DNA from 2 places in the Paenibacillus sp. RRE4 genome. Region 1 is predicted to be linked to the other one. Evidence: riboswitches for the same ligand, from Rfam matches in the RefSeq annotation. Region 1 holds a riboswitch; the other holds the start of a gene.

Region 1 (3,415 bases):
CACGATGCATGGAATCTCTACAAGGCCAGCAACCGGATCGCAGATGAGGCCCAGTGTATTTTTCAAAGCCAATCCTACAGCATGCACCACCTGCTCCGGCGTCCCTCCGCGAAGCTCCACCATCGCACCGGCAGCCATGCCAATCGCTGAACCTACTTCCGCCTGACAACCGCCCTCGGCCCCTGAAATAAATGAATTGTTGGCGATCACGTATCCAATAGCACCAGCGCAGAACAATCCATTCACCAGATGTTCATCCGTCCAGCCAAATCGTTCCTGCGAGCTGATAAACACGCCCGGAATGATGCCACAAGAGCCCGCCGTTGGGGTAGCCACGATACGTCCCATAGAAGCATTCACTTCCGATACACATAGCGCATAGGCCATGGCAAGGGCAGAAGCATCACCTGAGCACGTTTCGCCTTGGCGAATATATTCGGCCATCTTTTTCCCATCCCCACCCGTCAGTCCGCTACGTGAGGTGGTATCTTCTGTAAGTCCTTTACGAACGGCTTCTTTCATCACCTGGTAGTAATCCGACATCTGCTTTACCACGTCTGTTTCCGGTGTATTTGTCTCCTGCACCTGCTCTTCAATCATCAACTGTGCAATGGTTTTGGACTCCGCAGTGCAGATGGCGTTCAATTCATGTAGATGTTTAAACCGCATCCGGATCAACCCCTCTCTTCAGATCAATCACACGTATGTCCAGCATATGGTCCAATGAACGCAGCTTGCTCAGCGTGTCTTCACTCGGCGGTGCATCCATCTCCATTGCTGTTAGTGCCTCACCATCACGAGCCTTTCGATCCACTTGCATATAGCCGATATTCACTCCGGATGAGCTAATGGTTGAGGTCACGGATGCCAGCACTCCCGCTTTATCGGCATGACGCAAAACAAGTGTCGGAAACTCTCCACTGATCTGTACGCGAAAATCGTTTAACGCATGCACAGATACACTGCCGCCACCGATGGAAGCACCTATTAAAGAGCATGCCCGTTCACCGTGCCACAATTCAATCTTGACCGTGTTCGGATGGGGAGCTGGCAGACCGCTGGTGTAAAATTCAACCTCCATGCCTGCTTCATCTGCATACTGCTCTGCATCCGGTATACGCGGATCATCTGTAACGTAACCGAGCAAGCCGCCGATTAGTGCCAGATCTGTTCCATGTCCCTGATAGGTATCCGCAAATGAGCCATATAATGTAAGTCTCGCACGTTCCGGCGTACATCCCAGCCACTGACGCGCAATTCTCCCCAATCTTGCCGCACCGGCTGTATGTGAACTGGATGGTCCCGTCATCGACGGACCAATAATTGAAAAAACATCTTTAAATCGCACCTTGTAACCCTCCAATTGGTTTTGTCATCGCCATGCGGACAAGACCGCCATAATGTTCCTGATTTACTGATTGATGACATTAAAAAAGGACAGAAGAAGGCCGTTAGCCCTCTCTCTGTCCTTGATACCTGAGAGTTTCATGATTCTAGCGCCAGGGAAGAACAAGGCCGAGTACACGCAAGCACTCACCTGTTCAGCAATCTGACAATCATATACCCCTTGGGTGGCGCTTCTTCCGCGCACTCTCCAGAGCTGCGTCCAACGACGGTACTTTTACCTGAGAGATTAACGGTTATGCCGGGTGCATAACTGCTTGCTCCTTCGGTGCCTAAGCCATCTGTACAGTACAGTTCCGCATCTAAAATGGCATCTATCATGCTTACTTGTACTGTATTGCATCATCATCCTGCTCAGGTCTCTCCCGCTCGTTATCATTCGCTATATTCTGTTCTTTCATGAATGAAAGTTCACCATTCTGCCATGCATTCAATCATATACAGCGTAATATGCCATACTCTATATGTCAATAAAAGTGACGTAATCTCAGGGTACATCATTTTCTATATACGATATGCTCATTTCATTCATATGGTTCAAAGCTTGTTCAATCTTTTTCTACCAGCCAACATTATTTCGCTGGCTTCGGTATTTGCAGCTCATTTACCCACATCTGTAGTTGCTCTTCTGTCCAAAAATCATTTTCGCCCATGACCGAATAACGAAGACCGTCCTCACTCCACGACAAGTTCCGAATCATAGACATGTATGAACCCTCTGTATCACGAATGTTAACTTTCTTTTCCTCTGGAAGCAGCTTTTCATCACCGTTTTCCTCTAGTGCTTTGAATACGGTCATGCTGATTTCTGGTTTGTTATCCTTCACATAATACAACGTTACTTCATCCCGGCCGTTTTCACCCATAGACGAAATGAGCTCAATTCTCGACAAGTTCATATCTTTTCCTACATATTGTAGAAAGGGCTGGCCCACGGACTTCTCTGCCTCTTCCAGTGTGATTTCTTGGTTATTCATCACGTCATTCATTTTTTTCACTTCAACATCTGCAGGAATATCCAGCGTAAACGTCTGGTCTGTGAACTCAGGATTGTAATTGATCCGGTCATATAGAAACTCTGATTTGGTATCCCCATGCGTACTGGTGGCTTTAACAACCATCCACTCTTTGGGGTTTATCCAATACTCCGAAGACATGGACAGTGAATCCTCATCCTTCGGCGTTAATTCAATATGAATGACCTCCTGGTCTTGAAGCTTTTCCTGACCCAGCATCTTCACATTATGGTTGTCACGCATACGTTCCAGTTGATCCACCAGCATCTGCTTCTGGGTCTGGTTGGGTTCCTGCTGGAGCGCTGATGAATCCATCGCAAAAGCGGTCTTCGCCTCTTCTTCATAGATCAGTATCTCTGAACCGTTATGAACCGCATAACTCACGTTTCCATTTTCATCTGTCTCGATCCGCTTTTTCCCTGTTTTTCCGTCAACCCATTCCTTCACGTGTATGGTGTTCGTAACCTCACTATCTGTCCACATCTTCACCGTACCTTCGGCATAGTATGACCCCGGCTCAGACTCGGCAGTAATAATTTTTTCAATCATGTCATCGCCTGACATTCCGAGTAGCTCCTTTTCTGCACAGCCTGCCAATAGTGAACCTGCGATCAAGATCGACCCTATCCATTTCCATCCATTTTTAATCATAAATCATCATCCTTTCTTGATTATATCCTGCGATTCATCCGGGTTTCTTCGTTCCGGCAATAAGCAAACAGCTGCAGTCCCATATTGTTTAGAGGACCACATGCGTATATCCCCTCCGTGCTTTAATGCGATTCTCTTTGATATGCTCAATCCTAATCCAGAGCCTCCTGCATAACCGCCTGTCTGCTCTTGGTGATATTGAACGTACGGCTCAAAAATACGCTCCAGTTGTTCTGGCGGAATAGGAGAACCTTCATTTTGTACAACAATCAGTGTTGCTCCGATTCTGTACGTATCCAATTCTGCCCTCAGTGATGGATCGATCCATCCCGGCAGTTCTGTTG
Region 2 (3,415 bases), on a different contig from region 1:
ACACCACCACGTGTGCCATGCACCATCGTACCCCCGGTATAACCAATCAGTAGCGGCAGCAAATAAGTAATCATCGGACCTACAAGCTGCTCTATTGTCGCATTGGGAAACCATCCTGTTTTAATAAACATCGCTGTAATTAATCCCCAAGCAATAAATGCTCCCATATTAGGCATGACCATACCGCTCAGGAATCGTCCGAAGCGTTGCACACCAACACGTAACCCACCTTTGGAATTGGATGTTTGATCCAAATTACTCATTGGTTTATCCTCCTTGAATCAAGTCATTATTTCGTATGAAAGGGGTATCATTGATCCCCTGCTGTAATCCTAAGCGAGAAACCCTTCCTGTTCAATCAAATGAAAGCGTACTTTCGTCATGAACAATGATGACAACATTGGATTATGTAATCGCTTTTAATTAGGAATATATGCTCAATCCGTTGATACTCAAGGTTTTTTCTGCCTATGACTTTATTCATATACAACATGCAAAGCAATAAAATAGCTTGGTCCGTTTGCCATTTTTTTATTCGCGATTTTAAGTTACTCTTACTTAATTTCCTCCAATATGCCAAAAAAACAGCAAAAAACCTGCATAAGCTCTATAGCTCACGCAGGTTTGAAGAACAATATTTTTATATTCGAATGAGATTATATATATGTCAATAAGTACAAATCAACTCGACAATCCGGTCTAATTCTATTCCTCAGTATGTTTAAGATAAGCATCCGCATTCAGCAATGTGGATAATGCAGCTGTTACATCTCCATCGACGCGAATTTCGATCATCCAGCCTTCTTCGTAAGGAGAGCTATTCACCAGTTCCGGCGAGTCCTGCAAAGCTTCATTCACTGCAACAATGGTGCCGCTGACGGGTGAGAACAGATCAGACACCGTTTTGACGGATTCAATCGTACCGATGCTGTCTTCTGCCTTTACACCGGCTTCAAGATCAGGCAATTCCACAAACACAATGTCACCCAGCTGATGCTGCGCGAACTCGGTAATGCCAATACGTACGGTATCCTCCCCTACGGTTTGCACCCATTCGTGCTCTTTACTGTACAGGAAATCATTTCTCAATTCGCTCATCGATATCCGCCTCGCTTTTCATTAATGAGTGCATGCGTTCTTTGACCTTCACCTTTTTCCCAAACAATAGCGTATGATATTTCAGATTCAAATGTCAAGTTAGCTCACAGTTTATTTAAATTTAGACACCTCACCGTGTGTAACCTTACACTACTCTTTCTGCATATAATGGTGAATATTAGAATAGTAAGCGCACTCTTTCAGAATAAACGAACATTTATGAGTATTTATAATTAAATATTCGTATTTTACACAATTTTAATGATATTGTTCTTGACATCCAGAGTGTATCCACGTTTTAATGAGAAGAGCAACTGAAGTTAATTGGACTACGTATGAACCGCGGATGAATGTAAAGGGAGAGATTGCCCGTACACCCGGTTTGGGGATGTGCATGAGGCGGCGCCGAAGGAGTAAACCACCGACAAGCGGGGGTGAATCTCTCAGGCAAAAGGACTTTTACAGGACGCAACTCTGGAGAGCATCTAATCGTCCTATATGGATGTTATGATCACCCAAGGGGAAACCTGTCTGAATAAACGGCGGGGTAACTCTCAGGTACAAGGGACAGAGCCTAAGAATACAGCGTGCTACTTGGCATGCCGGTTCTTTGGCCTGTCCTTTTCCTTTTTCCCAAAAAATGAATTGCAGGTTCCAGGATCGTACTAAACATAACAAATGAAAAAATGTAGAACGGTCGGCTGTTAAGTCTCGAATACTAAAACTACTTAAGCATTAATGATCTGGCTCACAGAACGTGTTTTCATACTTGGCCTACTAACGGCCCATGACGAGGTGATTGGATGTCTGATTTGTTAAGAACACCACTCTTCCCCCTATATGCGCAATATGAAGGTGTACGTTGCATTGATTTTGGCGGCTGGGAGTTGCCCGTGCAGTTTAGCGGTATTCAAAAAGAGCATGAAGCCGTACGCGAGCGCGCCGGGCTGTTTGATGTATCCCATATGGGCGAATTCACCGTAACGGGTGAACAGGCGGAAGCCTTTTTACAACACATGACAACCAACGATGTGACCGCAATTGTACCAGGTCAGGCACAATACACGCTGATGTGTTATCCCGATGGTGGTGTAGTAGATGATCTGCTGATCTACAAACTGGCGGAGCAACACTACATGCTGGTTGTCAATGCCTCTAATATCGACAAGGATTGGGCGTGGCTTCAGGAGCATATCGTACCTGGCGTAAACATGACCAATGATTCCGAGCAAACGGCGTTACTGGCGCTACAAGGCCCTTTAGCGGTCGATATTCTCTCGAAGGTTACAGGTTCAGAGGTGGATGCAAGGTCCATTGAACCGTTCCGCTTCGTACAGCATGCCGAGGTATGTGGAATAAAGTTGCTACTGTCGCGCACTGGATATACAGGTGAAGATGGTTTTGAACTGTATGTTGCAGCAGATCAGGCGGCTCTGGTATGGAACGGACTGATGGAAGCAGGTGCTGATGTGGGCCTCGTTCCAGCGGGACTTGGTGCGCGTGATACACTGCGATTCGAAGCAAAGTTGCCTTTGTACGGTCAGGAGCTGTCACCAACCATCTCTCCACTGGAGGCAGGACTTGGGATGTTCGTGAAGTTAAATGCCGGACCTTTTATTGGACATCAAGCTTTGTTGCAACAAAAAAATGACGGCCCTGCCCGCAAGCTGATCGGCATCGAAGTGCTGGAGCGTGGTATACCACGGCCACATTACCCGATCTATGCGGGTGGCGTTCAGATTGGTGAAGTGACAACCGGAACACAGTCCCCAACTTTGAAGCGTAATCTTGGCCTTGCCCTAATTGACAGCAATCATGCTGCAATAGGCACTCCGCTGGAGATTGAGATTCGTGGCAAAAAGCTGAAAGCCGAGGTCGTCAAGACCCCTTTTCATAAACGGACACGTACGCCAAAGACACCTACTCAAGGAGCTGAGCAAGCATGAGCAAGCACCGCTACATTCCCATGACCGAACAAGATCAGAGCGCGATGCTCGCCACAATCGGTGTGGATTCGATTGAAGATCTGTTTAAAGATATCCCGCAGGAGATTCGTTATCAGGGCGAGTTGCCTGTCTCTTCCAAACTGGATGAATATGCCTTAACCCGCCATATGTCGAAACAGGCTGGCTCCAATGCCAACTTCGAGACACATGCCAGTTTCCTTGGCGCAGGCATCTATGACCACCACATCCCTTCGGTTATCAACCATGTCATTTCCCGTTCTGAGTTTTATACTGCCTATACCCCATATCAGCCGGAGATCAGCCAAGGGGAATTACAAGCCATCTTCGAATTCCAGTCGTATATTTGCGAG

Evidence for each region. A riboswitch is a leader RNA that binds a small molecule or an ion and turns the genes downstream of it on or off. The one in region 1 is predicted to bind glycine.
Region 2: another riboswitch for glycine. It lies ahead of gcvT (glycine cleavage system aminomethyltransferase GcvT); the one in region 1 lies ahead of sdaAB (L-serine ammonia-lyase, iron-sulfur-dependent subunit beta).

Annotation. Positions count from the first base shown of each region.
Region 1 covers NZ_JAUZUT010000004.1:159,353-162,767, reverse strand. Annotated here, with positions in the region: gene sdaAA (L-serine ammonia-lyase, iron-sulfur-dependent, subunit alpha) at 1-669, opposite strand, end outside; gene sdaAB (L-serine ammonia-lyase, iron-sulfur-dependent subunit beta) at 659-1,348, opposite strand; glycine riboswitch at 1,462-1,600, opposite strand; glycine riboswitch at 1,605-1,782, opposite strand; gene Q9R46_RS20790 (LolA family protein) at 1,977-3,071, opposite strand; gene Q9R46_RS20785 (HAMP domain-containing sensor histidine kinase) at 3,078-3,415, opposite strand, start outside.
Region 2 covers NZ_JAUZUT010000008.1:46,965-50,379, forward strand. Annotated here, with positions in the region: gene Q9R46_RS23850 (PTS mannitol transporter subunit IIBC) at 1-263, opposite strand, end outside; gene gcvH (glycine cleavage system protein GcvH) at 706-1,098, opposite strand; glycine riboswitch at 1,445-1,567, shown strand; glycine riboswitch at 1,571-1,671, shown strand; gene gcvT (glycine cleavage system aminomethyltransferase GcvT) at 1,902-3,044, shown strand; gene gcvPA (aminomethyl-transferring glycine dehydrogenase subunit GcvPA) at 3,041-3,415, shown strand, end outside.